Regions from separate parts of the Halalkalibacter krulwichiae genome, predicted to be linked through region 3. Evidence: predicted binding sites of a transcription regulator. Region 3 holds the regulator's gene; each other region holds the start of a gene.
The links. Region 3 encodes Rex, which represses fermentation and respiration genes when NADH is low (regulators of the CRP and FNR family bind a similar motif). Its sites were predicted from a motif close to TTGTGAAATATTTCACAA; they were not measured.

Region 1 (3,963 bases), 280 kb from region 3:
TCATTGAGTCAAAGTAAAAGAAGTTGGACCATTCTTTATGGTCTGACTTTTTTTATTTTGTATTTCCAATTTAGTGATAGTGTTAATGGTAATAACTAAAATTATTGTATAAAAATAGTAATTATTATTTCAAAAGGTAGTAGAATTATATATAATGAAACGGGTTTCCGTAAAAGGAACAGCCGTACCATTGATAATAAAAAAGTAGAGAGTAGGAGTTAGGGGGGAGCAAATGGTTTTACAATCAATCTTAGCGAATATAGCCATTATCCTGATGATGCACCTATGTCTCGTTCTTCTCATGAATAATAAAGAGAAGTTTTCTAAATGGACTTATGCACTTGGAGGAATTTTCCTAGTTTCTTTTGCTGTCATTGCTATGTTTTATTTACCGATTAAATATGGTCACTATCAGTTTGATATGAGGATGATCCCACTCGTCTTTTATGGTTACAGAAAAGGATGGAAGTATGTCATTCCTGTAGTTGTAATTGTTAGTTTATGGCGATTAGGAATTGGCGGAGAAGGGGCTCTTCCCGGTGTTATATTCGGCATGGTCATTCCAGTAGGATTTGCTTTACTTGTTCGGAACAAGAAGAAACCCGTTATTGGTTTGTCCACATTGGTCTTTTTGGTTACAGCTTGCTGGCTTATTTCGGACTTGCCTATCATTATGATTTTGCCAGACGGGTGGAACGTTTTTAGCGAGATAGCTATTTATAGGTTTCTATCATTTAACTTAGTTGCTTTGCTATTGTATTTCTTTATTTATAGTTCAGAAAAAGAAATTGCCTTAAAAAAGCAGTTACAGTTTCTTGCAGAACGTGACCCATTAACGGGCTTGTATAATATTCGACACTTTTTATCAAAGGTTAAGGCGCTGTGCGGTACCGAGGAAAAGAAGTATATTTTAATGATTGATCTAGATCATTTTAAAAAAATAAATGATACGTACGGTCATTTAACAGGTGATGACATTTTAAAAAACGTGGCAGAGCTTCTTGATAGAACGGCTACGAGTGATGCTGATGTTGATGCGATAGCAGGACGTTATGGAGGAGAGGAGTTTATTATATTTATAAAGGAAAAAGCTCCTATAAACATCATTGAAAAAGTTGAAGCTATTAGAAGAGAGATAGAAACTGCTACTTTTTATACGCATGATAAAACTGAGTTAAGTGTGACTGTTTCGATCGGCGTGTGTCGAGTAAAGGATGCTTCTACGATTCGAGAAACGATTGAGAGGGCTGATTGCTCTTTGTATGAATCAAAGAAAAATGGAAGGAATAAGATCCATTTTGCAGATAAAGATGTTGGTTAATGAAAAGAATGAATCTCAGCGGTAGCGGAGCTCATTCTTTTTTTAATTTGGAAAGAGGTGGAATAGTTAGAATTGACAACGTTTTCGTTAGCTTTTGTCAATAATTCTTCATTCTTCTGTAACGAAATTGTACAATATGTGATGTATTTCACATACATTTTGCATATACAATAGCATTATCTCCAGTAGGAGTTCGAGAGGAGGATGAAAATGGAGTCTGTTGAATTAAGCAGGTACTTAACGATGCTGACACTTTCAGTTCACGTTATTTTTGCAACAGTAGGTGTTGGGGTTCCAATCTTAATTGCAATTGCTCATTGGCTAGGATTACGAAATAATGATGAGCATTATATATTATTAGCGAAACGTTGGGCACGTGGTTATGTAATTAGTGTTGCAGTCGGTGTTGTGACAGGAACAGCGATCGCGTTACAATTAGCGCTCTTATGGCCAAGGTTTATGGAATTTGCTGGCCAACTTGTGGCACTACCTTTATTTATGGAGACGTTCGCGTTTTTCTTTGAAGCTATTTTTCTAGGAATTTATTTATATACGTGGGATCGTTTTAAAAATCCAAAGCATCATTTTTATTTATTGATCCCAATTGTATTAGGTTCGGCGATGTCGGCGTTATTTATTACATCGGTGAATGCGTTTATGAATACGCCACAAGGATTCACATTAGTCGACGGACAACTGACAAACATTCAGCCGCTTGTAGCAATGTTTACTCCGGCGATGCCGACGAAAGTAGCTCATGTCCTAACATCTGCCTATATGACTTCAGCATTTATTCTAGCTTCGATTGCAGCTTTTCACCTCTGGAAAGGCAATCGTCATGAATACCATCGTAAGGCTCTTGCACTTACGATGAAAGTTGGGTTGATCTTTGCGATTGCTACAGCTTTAGTCGGTGATTTATCTGGTAAATTTCTTGCAGAATATCAGCCTGAAAAGCTAGCAGCAGCAGAGTGGCATTTTGAAACAGAGGGAGAAGCACCTCTTGTTCTATATGGAGTATTAACGGAAACAAATGAAGTGAAATATGCGATTAAAATACCTTATGCATTAAGCTTTTTAGTGCATAGTAATCCAACAGGGGTCGTCACAGGGTTAAATGATATTCCAGAGGAGTATCATCCGCCTTTAGAGATCCATTACTTTTTCGATATTATGGTCACGATTGGAGTTTTTCTTCCAACTTTAGCGTTAGTGTACTGGTTAGGTCTTCATCGTAATTGGGCGCTCATTAAAAGGCGGTTCTTCCGTTTGTTACTTGTTGCTTCGGGGCCGTTAGCGATGATCGCGATTGAAGCTGGTTGGTGGTTTACAGAGGTTGGTCGTCAACCGTGGATTATGCGTGACTTTATGAAAACAGCAGAAGCAGCAACGGAATCTTCACATGTAGGGATTATGTTTATTGCTTTTGCAGTGCTTTATCTCATCTTAATGATTGGTACAGCGGTTGTACTAATAAGAATGTTTAAAAACAATCCAGTTGAAAAGGAGCTGGAGAAAGAAGCAATAGAGCAAAGGAGTGAAGCGAAATGACAATTGAAATAATAGGGATTTCCGTGTTGTGGCTGTTTCTGTTTGGCTATGTCATTGTCGCTTCCATCGACTTTGGTGCCGGGTTCTTTAACGCATCAACGATTGTCACAAAAAAGAATCATATTGTAAATACGGTGATTCAACGTTACCTTTCACCAGTCTGGGAAATTACTAATGTCTTTCTCGTATTCTTTTTTGTTGGGATGATTGGATTTTTCCCGAAGACCGCCTATTATTTTGGAACCGTATTGTTAATCCCAATTAGCATTTCGATCATTTTATTAGCATTACGTGGGAGCTATTATGCGTTTGGAACATACGGAACAAAAGGACACAAAGGCTATACGATTATGTATGGGGTAACGGGTGTTTTGATCCCTGCCTCTTTATCGACAGCGTTGATTGTTTCGCAAGGCGGATTTATCCGAGAAACAGCTACAGGAGGAATTGAATTAGATTATGCAGCGTTGTTTACTAGTCCATTTGCTTGGTCGATTGTTCTACTAAGTCTTGTAAGTGTCCTCTTTATTTCAGCTAGTTTCTTAGCTTACTACTCTTCGGTTGCGAAAGATCAAGGAGCCCTTACATTATTTAGACGTTATACATGGATTTGGAGCTTTCCAACGATCATTACTGCACTTGGAATTATGATTGAGCTAAGATGGCATAACCCTGATCATTATCAAGGAATGCTTTCGCTTTGGTGGCTATTTGTCTTATCGTTCGTTTGTTTTGTTTGGAGTTTGTGGCTGTTGAAGAAAAGAAGCTATGGCTGGTCGTTTATTTTTGTCGTACTACAGTTCGCTCTAGCCTTTTATGCGTACGGAGTTTCACGTTATCCGTATTTGCTGTATCCGAATTTGACAATCTATGACTCTTTTACAAATGAAACGATGGCCTATGCCTTAATAACAGCGTTTATCTTTGGTTTTATGTTATTAATTCCGTCCCTGTATTTAGTGTTTAAACTATTTATTATGAATAAACCTTACATTCAAAAAGGATAAATCTAAGGAGGAATTTCTCATGCATGATTTTCTACTATTCTACGCACCACTTTTAATTGTTGTATTGGCTATGGCAGCTTCTTT
Region 2 (3,963 bases), 1.7 Mb from region 3:
GTTTCCTTTTGTATACTATACCACTTTTAAGTGCGTACTTTTGAAAAGATAATATATAGTCCATAATAACAATGGAAAGGAAAAAAATAAAGGAGGTAGTTGATGTGAGTTTTCGCATACATCCCGAATTAGAATTAGGTCCAGTTAAATTAAAAGTTAGTAATCTTGAGAGATCCATTCAATTCTATAAAGAAATAATTGGCTTTAAAGTCTTAAATAAAGGAGAGAAAGTGGTGGAACTAACAGCAAATGATAAAGATGCTTTGCTAATTCTAGAAGAAGTATCAAATGCGCTTGTTTATCCGCCAGGTACTTCATTAGGACTTTATCATGTTGCAATATTATTACCCGAACGAAGTGATTTAGGATTATTTTTAAAGCATGTCGCGAACAAAGGAGTAAAAGTGGGTTCAGCCGATCATTTTGTTAGTGAGGCCCTTTATTTATCTGATCCTGATCACAACGGTCTTGAAATTTATAGAGACCGTCCAAGAGAAGGATGGACAAAATACGGCGATGATTACAAAATGGTCACTGAACCAATTGATGCACAGGGCTTGTTGCAGGCAGCTGGAGAACACGATTGGCAAGGGTTACCTGAAAAAACAACAATTGGACATATTCATTTACATGTTCGTGATTTATATGAGAGTAAAAATTTCTATCGAGATCTACTTGGGATGGACGTAACAGTAGGGAATATGACAAAATATGGAATGCTATTTATGGCTGCAGGTGGTTATCATCACCATATTGGCTTAAATATTTGGGCTGGTTCTGATGCCAAAATTAGACCTAAAAATGCAGTTGGGATTGAGTATTACACAATTCTATTGCCCGACGAAGAAGCATTGTCAAAAGTGGTTCATCACTTAACTGATAATCAGGTAACGATAATAGAAGTAGATGAAGGATGGCTAATAGAAGGTCCTTCAGGTGTTGGCATTCGTCTTCAAATAAAAAAAGGGGGGAACTAAATTGAATAAGAATGAGTTAGGTTTATTCATAGTTCGAGTTGTTGTTGGTCTTACGTTCTTTTTCCATGGACTTGATAAATTCCAAAGTGGGATAGCGAATATTGCAGGTTGGTTTGAGAGTATTGGGTTACCGGGATTCTTGGCTTATATTGTTGCTATTATTGAATTAGTTGGTGGACTAGCAATGGTCTTAGGAATTGGAACGAAAGTGATAGGAGCCTTATTTGCAATAATCATGGTAGGAGCCATATTGACAACAAAATGGCCAGAAGGCTTTCTTGGTGGATTTGAGTTAGATGTTATTCTACTTGCGGCATCTATACAACTGATTATTAGCAGCAGTCAAAGCTTTTCAATCGGAGCGTATTTTAACAAGCCTAAACATGAAACTGTTCAACATAATTAACAGGAAGAAGAGGTTGTCACGGAGCTGTGACAACCTCTATATTAGTTTGAAATCGGAAGAATAATCTCTTTTAATACTTTAACAGAATGATCAAATTGTTGCTTTTCTACATCATTTAGCTCAAGTTCAATGACCTGCTTCACACCATTTCGGTTAATAACCGCTGGAGTACCAATGAATACATCTTGATGGCCATACTCGCCGTCCAGATAGACAGATACCGGCAATATACAATTTTCGTTTTGTAAAATGGCTTTTGTAATCCGTGTTAAAGACATTCCTATGCCGTAGTAAGTGGAACCTTTTCGTTCAATAATGTGATAAGCGGCATCACGCACATTTTCAAATAGGCTTTCTAACTGTTCTTGGTTATACTCACTATTTTTAGCTAAATAGGTTTCAAGTCTTTCAACACCAATGGTTGTATGACTCCAAACAGGAAGTTCCGTATCCCCATGTTCACCAATAATATAGGCATGAACATTCCTTGAATCAATATCAAAATAATCTCCAAGCATATAGCGTAATCTAGCTGTATCTAAAGTCGTTCCGGAGCCAATTACTCGTTCTTTTGGTAACCCAGATTCTTTCCAAGTAACATACGTTAAAATATCAACTGGATTTGTAGCAATTAAAAATATCCCGTCAAAGTCATTATCCATAATATTCTTCACAATGTCTTTAAAAATCATCGTGTTTTTTCTAACGAGGTCAAGTCTTGTTTCTCCAGGCTTTTGTGGTAGACCTGCTGTTATGACAACTAGATCTGCTTCTGCACAATCTTTATAGGATCCATTCCAAATTTTAATAGAAGAAGGAGCAAAAGGGAGACCATGATTTAAGTCCATCACTTCACCTTCAGCGCGAAACTCATTTACATCAATTAAAACTAATTCTTCAACTGTTCCTTGATTGATTAATGAATAAGCATAACTACATCCAACGGCACCAGTTCCAATTAACACGACACGATTTACTTTTCCGTTCATAGTAAACCTCCTCTAAACACATTCTTATATGCTTTTGTTTACATCCTAAGTATAACAAATAATTGTGAAGTTTTTCACATTTTTATTTGGATAAATTGTGAACATCTTCACAAAGTTGGGTTGGTTTACTAGATGCCCATTTATAAAATACAGGACGATAAAATGAGAATTTATGGTACTCGTTGAATATAGTATAGAAAAAACAAAAGTGAGCATATTGAATGGGTAAATAGATTTGAAAGGGAAAGGAGTGAGAACAATTAAAAACATAGACGAATGGATTGAAAAGTACAAAGACCAAATAACTGCAACGTACCAACATCTTCACTCGATCGCAGAAGTTAGTTGGGAGGAACAAGAGACGACAAACTATTTGGCAAAAAGAGTCGGTCAATTGGGAATTGAATATTCTCTTTTTGATGATCATACGGGACTTGTTGCAGAATGGAAGGGAGATAGCCATGGTCCTACGGTTGCACTGAGAGCTGATATAGATGCCTTATGGCAAAATGTTAATGGTGTATGGAAGGCAAATCATTCATGTGGTCATGATGGACATGCAACAATGGTATTATATACGCTCAAAATGTTAATGGACATCGGCTATAAGCCTAAAGGGACATTGAAAATCATTTTTCAACCAGCTGAAGAGACGGGGACTGGCGCAAAAAAGTTCATAGACAAAGGAGTTGTTAATGACGTTTCTTATCTACTTGGCATTCATGTTAGACCAAGTGAAGAACTATCATTAAAAGAAGCTTCACCCGCCATTTATCATGGAGCTACGAAAATACTGCAAGGAAAGGTAAAGGGTGTTCAAGCACATGCTGCGAGGCCACATCAGGGAATAAATGTAATAGATTCAATCGGTGCAATCATAAATGCGGTTAATTCAATTAAGATCGATCCAAGAATATCCAGTTCTGCAAAAGTAACCATGGTACGTACGGAGGGAAGAAATTATAACATCATTCCGGATGAAGCGATTATTGGAATTGATCTTCGCGCACAAACGAATGAGGCAATGGAAACCCTTTTTGCTCAAGTTCAGAAAGCTGTAATGACAGCAGCTAGTTTTAATGGAGCTGAAATTGAACTAGAAACGCTCACATCAATGGTAGCCGCAGTTCCAAATAAAACGATGGAACAAATCATTCAAAAAGCGATAGAAGAGGTACTTGGTAAAGAAAGCGTATCACCGCCACTCGTAACGCCGGGTGGAGAGGATTTCCACTATTATGCTGCTCGGAATCCTAATTTAAAAGCAACGATGGTTGGTTTAGGAGCGGATCTTTCTCCTGGTTTACATCATCCCAATATGAGCTTCAATGTTACAGCTTTATTGGATGGAGTGAAGATATTGGCCGTTTCTATTATGAAACTATTTGAACAACCGAGAAGTGATAGTAAATAAACTGATAAAAGCTAAGGGTGCGTTTCAAAAGTTTCTTTTCTTTTTTGAGACGCACCCTATCTATGAATCTATCCTATTAAGACTGCTCTACAGTCAGATCAATGATGACACATAGAGGTTGTCGCAGATTTGAGACAACCTCCTGTTTAGAAAGGAGAGGGAGAATGAATCAAGCTA
Region 3 (3,963 bases):
ATGCTTCTTCTTTTTCGGCACAGAGTAGTTCTAACGCTTCAATTCTTGCTTCAATTTCCTCGATTCGTCTTAACCGTTGTCTTTCTAATTTTTTTGCTTCTTTATCTTGTATATAATTACTTTTATCAGGTTGGATGCTTTCTGTAACGACATGTCCTTTTTCTTGTAAATCAAGTTGTTCACGTTGATACATTTCGTCTTTTTTCTCAAGGTAATAATCATAATCTCCAAGGTAATTAGTCATTTGACCATTCTCAAGCTCTGCCATTCGAGTAGCAATACGGTTAAGGAAATACCTATCATGAGAAACGAATAACAATGTTCCTGGATAATCTATTAACGCATTTTCGAGTACTTCTTTTGCATCAAGATCTAAATGGTTTGTCGGCTCATCAAGAATGAGCACGTTCGCTTTTTGCATCATTAATTTAGCTAAGGCGAGTCTTGCTTTTTCTCCACCGCTTAGTGCAGAAACAGGTTTTAATACGTCATCACCTGTAAACAGAAAGTTACCGAGTACTGTTCGAATTTCCTTTTCTGGTTCTAGAGAATAATCATCCCATAGCTCATGAAGAACTGACTTGTTCGATTTTAAGTTGGCTTGTTCTTGATCGTAGTAGCCAATGGTTACATTGCTGCCAAATTTAATAGAACCTTTTTTAAGAGGGATGGCATTCATTAACGTTTTGAGTAGTGTCGTTTTTCCAGCTCCGTTTGGACCAATTAAAGCAACACTTTCACCTTTATCAACGGCGAGTTCAAGATTTTGAAAAATCGTTGCTTCACCATAAGCGACTTCAAGGTCGGTAGCTCGAATTACTTCATTTCCGCTTTGACGCTTTATGTCAAAAGAGAAGGAAGCGGACTTTTCCGATCCTGACGGGCGATCTAGTAACGTCATTTTCTCTAATTGCTTTCGCCTGCTTTGAGCACGTTTGGTAGTAGAAGCTCTCGCAATATTACGCTGGATAAAGTCTTCTAATTTTGCAATCTCACCTTGTTGTTTTTCAAACTGTTTTAGTTCCTGTTCATACCGTTTCGCTTTCTCTTCAAGATAAGCACTGTAATTTCCAGGATATTTCGTTGATTTTGTTCTTGAGATTTCGACGACTTCAGTCACAATTTTATCTAAGAAGTAACGATCGTGGGAGACGATTAAGATCGCGCCTTTGTAAGAGACTAAGTACTGTTCAAGCCATGTTAAAGTGGCGATGTCTAGATGGTTTGTCGGCTCATCAAGAATTAGAATATCTGGTTTTGTTAAAAGTAGTTTCGCCAGTGCGAGTCTTGTCTTTTGCCCACCGCTTAACGTGGAAATTTTCGTTTGGTAATCAAAGTCAGCGAAATTCATCCCTGCAAGGACACCGCGAATATCAGCTTCATACTGATAGCCACCTTTGTCTTTAAAAGTTAATTGCAGTTGGTCATATTCCTTCAGTAACTTTTCGTACTTTGCTTGATCGGAAAGTAAGGCAGGATCAGCCATTTGTACTTCCATCTCCCGAATTTGTTTCTCCATACGTTGAAGTGGTTTAAAGACTGTAAGCATCTCGTCCCAAATGGAAAGATCTGACTCGAGCCCAGTATTTTGAGCAAGATAGCCGAGTTCGATACCTTTTGGAATCATAAGTTGCCCGCTATCGAATGAAATCTGACCAGCTATTATTTTTAAAAGCGTTGATTTTCCTGCACCATTTCTCCCAACAAGAGCGACACGCTCTCCTGTTTGGATATCAAGTTTAATATTTGATAGAATAGGGTCAACGCCAAACGATTTAGATATATTTATACATTGTAAGACAATCATAGGGTTCCTTCCTATCTAGTTAAAATCGATTTTCTACTATATATAAGTGTATCGTAGATTGACTCATTCAACAACTTCATGAACTCTGAATTGAAACGATTACATTCTCTGTGAATTAGTGTACAATAAAAAATACATCTAGAAGGCCAAACTAGATGGTAGCAGGAGGGAGGAAACTTGATGAAAAATGATCAAACCAAGATTCCACAAGCAACGGCAAAGCGTTTACCACTTTATTATAGATTTTTGGAAAATCTTTACGCCTCAGGCAAACAAAGAGTTTCTTCAACTGAATTAAGTGAGGCAGTAAAGGTTGATTCAGCTACAATTCGAAGAGATTTCTCTTATTTCGGAGCACTTGGGAAAAAGGGGTATGGATATAATGTGAATTACTTACTCTCTTTCTTTCGGAAAACATTAGACCAAGATGAATTAACAAAAGTAGCACTAGTTGGTGTCGGGAATTTAGGAACAGCTTTTTTACATTATAATTTTTCAAAGAACAAAAATACTCAAATTGTCATGGCGTTTGATGTAGATGAAAATAAAATAGGAACAAATGTTGGTGGAGTACCGGTTTATCACCTAAAGGATTTCAAAGAAGTAATTGATTCTGATGTTACAGTCGCTATTTTAACCGTACCGTCTGCCGCCGCTCAAAAAATCGCTGATCAACTAGTAGAAGCTGGGATTCAAGGAATTCTAAACTTTACACCGGCAAGATTAGATGTGCCTGAAACTGTACGTGTGCATCACATCGATTTGACTGTTGAGCTACAATCATTAGTCTATTTTCTAAAGCATTACCCTGTGTAAAAGCTTGAACAACATATCGTAAATTCTCTACCAAGGAAAGAAGATTGAAGGATCGTCTCTTTCTTTTTGAACAAAATTATACAATTATCGAGAGTGATTGCCTTCTGTAATCAGAAGGACTATAATGAGAAAGTAATTGGACAAGGAGGTGCTACCTATGGGTTTAGGAGCAGGAAGTATTGCGATTATTGCACTTGTTGCCTTATTAATTTTTGGTCCAAAGAAACTTCCAGAGCTAGGAAAGGCTGCTGGAAATACTTTACGTGAATTCAAGCAAGCGACTAAAGGCTTAGCTGATGACGAAGATGATAAGAAGAAGGATAAAGATAAAGCCTAAGTAGGAAGGGTTTATAAATGGAACATAAAGATATGTCGGTGATGGAGCATATTGTGGAATTGAGACGAAGAATTGTCATATCGCTCATCTTTTTCACGGTCGCACTAATTGCCGGCTTTTTTTTAGCAAAACCTTTAATTATGTATTTACAAAGTACGCCAACTGCACAAGATTTACCGATGAATGCTTTTAAGTTAACGGATCCGATTAGAATCTTCATGACATTTGCCGTTTCTGTTGGCTTTGTTTTAACATTTCCGGTCATCATGTATCAACTCTGGGCTTTTATTAGGCCGGGGCTTCATGAGAAGGAGCAAAAGGCAACTCTTGCTTATATTCCTTTTGCCTTTATTTTGTTTTTATTAGGGATTTCATTCTCATATTTTATTTTATTCCCTTTCATAATTCAATTTATGGGTAATTTATCGGAAAGTTTAGGAATTACAGAGCAATATGGAATTAACGAATACTTTAGTTTTCTCTTTCAAATCACTTTGCCTTTTGGCTTGCTTTTTCAACTGCCAGTCGTCGTCATGTTCTTTACACGGCTAGGGATGATTACGCCAACCTTCTTAGGACAAGTGAGGAAAATTGCTTATTTTGTTTTGTTAGTGATTGCTGGTTTCATTACACCACCAGAGATTATTTCACATTTGATGGTAACCGTACCACTCTTACTTTTATATGAATTCAGTATATGGGTATCCTATTTAACTTATCGAAAAGTTAAAAGATTGGAAGCGGCACGTGAAGCAGAGTTAGAGAAATAACAACCAACATCGCATTGGAGTCCTTTTTTTAGGTGCTTCAATGCGATTGTATTTTTCAGGCGTTATAGGAAGGGTGCGTAAGGTTTTTGACAACAATATGTGAAATATTGAACAATCTTTGACAAGTATCAAAATAGAGTAGCCAAAGTGAGTAGTAGAGCTTATACTATGGATATAGAAAAGGTTGTGAAAATATTCACAAATTAATGTGAAGTGTTGAGCAATCGATAAGA
Region 4 (3,963 bases), 1.9 Mb from region 3:
CCTTCTTCGTTCTGCCATTCAAGGACGTTCATTACTTCTCTAATTGTTGTAAGTCCTTTTTCACGAATTTCTGCAACGACTTCGTCTCTACTTAATGTAGTACATCCACAAACGGTTTGTTTTATAGCCGTTTGATCAAAGTCAGCACCAAGCGTATATTCGAGAATGTCTTGAATGACAGGCTTACAACGTCCACAAGAACGCCCCGCATTTGTACATCTTCCTACTTGTTCAACAGTTGTCAAACCTTCTTTTTTAACGGCTTCGACGATTGTTTGTTTAACGATTCCATTACAACCACAAACAATCTCATCATCTGTCATTGAAGCAATGTCATTCGCTTCGTCCTGACCTGTTTTTTGTAAGAAAGAAACCGAAATGAGATCTTTCACATCATCTTTATTCATCAACATTCTGAATAACCGATTGCTATCTTTTGTGTCGCCATATAGAACGATTCCAACTATGCGATTATCACGTATTTGAACTTTTTTATAAATTCCTTCAAATTCATTATGAACAACGATCGACTTTGAGGTTGGATCATCAATAAATTCTCCCGCAGAAAATAGATCAATTCCTGAAACTTTTAATTGAGTCCCTGTAATAGACCCTTCATATCCTTTTCCTTTGTTGCCAGTTAACAGTTCAGCTAATACTTTGCCTTGTTCATACAATGGCGCTACTAACCCATAGACAATTTCTCGATGTTCTGCGCATTCTCCAATCGCATAGACATTAGGAACGGATGTTTCCATAAAATCATTGACGACTATTCCACGGTTTACAAAAAGACCATTTCTTTCAGCAATTGCTACGTTTGGTTTAATACCAGCTGCCATGACAACTAAATCAGCTTCAATTTCTGTTCCATCTTTAAAGCGAACAGCTGTCACACGTTCTGATCCTAATAACTCGACTGTAACTTTTTCCATCAGGAAATTCATACCTTGTTTTTCTAATTCATTTCTTAGCATTGTCGCGGCAATCGTATCTAACTGTCTTTCCATTAAATGCTCCGGCAAATGAACTACATCCACTTTCATACCTAAATGAATAAGCCCCTTTGCTGCTTCTAACCCAAGCAACCCCCACCAATTACAACAGCTTTCTTAAACTGTTTTGCCACTTTGATCATTTGTTCACAATCAGCTATATCACGAAACCCTATTACACCTTTTTTGTCAGCTCCCTTCACAGGTAAGATAAAAGGTACTGACCCTGTTGCTAGAATTAATTTATCGTAATCTACTTTTGTTCCATGCTCTGATATTACATGTTGCGCGTTCGTATCTATATCAACAACCGATTCCCCAGTATAGAGAGTAATGTCATTCGATTCGTACCATTGCCAATCGTTTATAATTGTTTCTTTAAAACTCGCTTCACCTTGCAATATATTTGATAGCTTAATTCGGTTGTAGTTTGGATGTGGTTCTGCCCCAAATATTGTAATGTCATATAAATCAGGATTCACTTTTAATATTTCTTCTATAACACGAACACCAGCCATTCCATTTCCGACCATTACTAATTTTTCTTTCTTCATGTTTATCCCTCCATTTTGTTCAATAATTCACAATGTATTTGTTACACTCATAATATGACTTTTACTTAGAAATTAATGTGATAACAATCACATTTTCAATTTTTTATATTTCTTTTTTATTGAAAGAATTAGCTTCCTTTATATATTGTTTTGGTTTTCGAGATATTCCGGTACATTCTTATCTTTTTATGTGATACATATCACTTTCAACAGTTCTTTTTGTTTGTATGATTTGTTTTGTAATCATGTTTAGATAAGAAGCAATTTTAAAAAAGAATTTGATAAAGTTATTATTGGAGGAATTATCATGGCACGAATAACAGAATGGCAGCCAGAAAATCAAGAGTTTTGGGAAAGGGAAGGAAAAAGACACGCTCGAAGAAATTTATGGATCTCAGTTCCAACATTATTACTTGCTTTTGTTGTATGGCAAATATGGTCCGTAGTTGCTGTCCGCTTAAATGATATCGGTTTTCAATTTACAGATGAACAGCTGTTCACTTTAGCAGCAGTACCTGGTTTAGTTGGTGCCTCATTACGATTTATTTACACTTTTGCTGTTGGCAAATTTGGTGGTCGAAACTGGGTCGTCTTTTCAACAGGTATATTATTACTGCCAACAATTGGAATTGGGTTTGCGGTTCAAAATCCAGAAACACCATATTGGCTTATGTTAACTCTTGCGGCATTATGCGGACTTGGTGGAGGTAATTTCTCTTCCGCTCTTGCAAATATTAGTTTCTTCTTCCCTAAAAAAGAGAAAGGAACAGCTCTAGGAATTAATGGCGGATTAGGAAATATGGGGGTTTCAGTTGTTCAATTTGTTACTCCGTTAATTATCACAGTTGGAACGTTTGCCTTTATCGGTGGTGAAGGTCAAGTCTTAGCCAATGGTCAAGAGATTTGGTTACAAAACGCTGCATTTATCTGGGTTGTCCCAATTATTATCATGACAATCGTTGCTTATTTCGGAATGGATAATCTCCCAACTGCAAAACAATCTGTAAAAGACCAATTTATTATTGTGAAACGAAAGCATACATGGATCATGACCATTCTCTATGTTGCTACTTTTGGCTCATTCATTGGATATGGGGCAGCCTTCCCATTACTATTAAGATCACAATTTCCTGAGTATGTTGCGTTAGCCTTTTTAGGAGCTTTTCTAGCCGCGGCTTTCCGTCCTGTTGGTGGGTGGGTTTCTGATAAATTTGGTGGCGCTAAAGTTACTACTTTGGTCCTTATAACGATGAGTCTTGGCGCTCTAGCAGTTATCTATTTTAGTGGTCAACAACATTTTGCAGGCTTTCTCATTTCATTTTTAATTCTATTTATTGCAGCCGGAATGGGATCAGGTTCAACATTCCAGATGATCCCACTTATCTTTCCTGTTAAAGAAGCTGCACCTGTACTTGGATTTACTGCTGCTTTTGCCGCGTATGGGTCATTTTTTATTCCACAACTTTTCGGTTGGTCATCTTCTGCTACCGGAACACCAGTAACAGCTTTGTATCTCTTTATTGGGTTCTACGTACTATCTATTGTTTTAAATTGGTACTACTATCAGCGGAAAAATGCAGAAGTTGCGTGTGACACTATGATTGAATCAAAACAAAAAGCATCTTAATTACAATAGGGGCTCCTCACAAGTTCTCGTATTGACCTTGTGAGAAGCCCTTTCTCTCTTTAATTACCACTTTAAAGACTGAATCATACTTTCTATAGCGCCTTTTTCTTTTTGTCTTAAAGGCCATTCTGCTAATTCCATTTTAATAGACTGCAATGAGCCATACTCTCTTACAAATCCATTTAACCTTGCAACTAATGTAGAGTCTACAAATTCGCAAAATGTGGGAAAATAACTCATTAATTCAAAATATGCTTTGGGAAAACGTTTAAGATAATATTTTTGATGCCTTTCCTCTGCTAGGTAAAAAGTAATTAGAGGAGCAATCTCTGTTTGGATCGTTCCGTTCAATTTATCTTCCCACTTTCTTTTACTTGCAAGGGCGACTTGTGCTTGTTCATCGTTTCTAAATAAAATCATTGATTGATATTGTTTCCCACGATAATGATTCACTTTCAATGCATTATGACTCTGCCAAAAAATATCAAATAGTTCTTCTAACTTAAGCACCGAAGAATCAAAATCTATCTCAATTGTTTCGGTATGATCGCCCATTTGTCTGTATATAGGATTTTGCAATGTACCTCCTGCATACCCAACACGTGTACGAATGACTCCTTTGAGATGTCCGAACCGGGCATCTGGTCCCCAAAATCAACCTAACCCTAATGAAATGGTTTCAAGGTGATTACTTTGTTTCGTTAACATTTTATAATCGATATACATAGGAACTCTCTCCTTTATTTTACTTTTTAACACTTTCTTTTTCGATGTAAAAAAGGGTGTT

Region 1: the regulator Rex is predicted to act here: its motif matches at 1,458-1,475, upstream of BkAM31D_RS02815 (cytochrome ubiquinol oxidase subunit I).
Region 2: the regulator Rex is predicted to act here: its motif matches at 2,435-2,452, upstream of BkAM31D_RS09595 (L-lactate dehydrogenase).
Region 4: the regulator Rex is predicted to act here: its motif matches at 1,565-1,582, upstream of BkAM31D_RS10995 (NarK family nitrate/nitrite MFS transporter).

Annotation. Positions count from the first base shown of each region.
Region 1 covers NZ_CP020814.1:536,671-540,633, forward strand. The annotation lists gene BkAM31D_RS02805 (LPxTATN C-terminal sorting signal domain) at 1-17, shown strand, start outside; gene BkAM31D_RS02810 (GGDEF domain-containing protein) at 233-1,321, shown strand; gene BkAM31D_RS02815 (cytochrome ubiquinol oxidase subunit I) at 1,532-2,872, shown strand; gene BkAM31D_RS02820 (cytochrome d ubiquinol oxidase subunit II) at 2,869-3,879, shown strand; gene cydS (cytochrome bd oxidase small subunit CydS family protein) at 3,899-3,963, shown strand, end outside.
Region 2 covers NZ_CP020814.1:1,914,206-1,918,168, forward strand. The annotation lists gene BkAM31D_RS09585 (VOC family protein) at 105-977, shown strand; gene BkAM31D_RS09590 (DoxX family protein) at 979-1,383, shown strand; gene BkAM31D_RS09595 (L-lactate dehydrogenase) at 1,425-2,372, opposite strand; gene BkAM31D_RS09600 (M20 peptidase aminoacylase family protein) at 2,623-3,786, shown strand.
Region 3 covers NZ_CP020814.1:261,616-265,578, forward strand. The annotation lists gene BkAM31D_RS01440 (ABC-F family ATP-binding cassette domain-containing protein) at 1-1,807, opposite strand, end outside; gene BkAM31D_RS01445 (redox-sensing transcriptional repressor Rex) at 1,988-2,623, shown strand; gene tatAY (sec-independent protein translocase protein TatAY) at 2,781-2,960, shown strand; gene tatC (twin-arginine translocase subunit TatC) at 2,978-3,730, shown strand.
Region 4 covers NZ_CP020814.1:2,187,563-2,191,525, reverse strand. The annotation lists partial or broken gene nirB (nitrite reductase large subunit NirB) at 1-1,549, opposite strand, end outside; gene BkAM31D_RS10995 (NarK family nitrate/nitrite MFS transporter) at 1,857-3,176, shown strand; gene BkAM31D_RS10990 (peptide-methionine (S)-S-oxide reductase MsrA) at 3,240-3,788, opposite strand.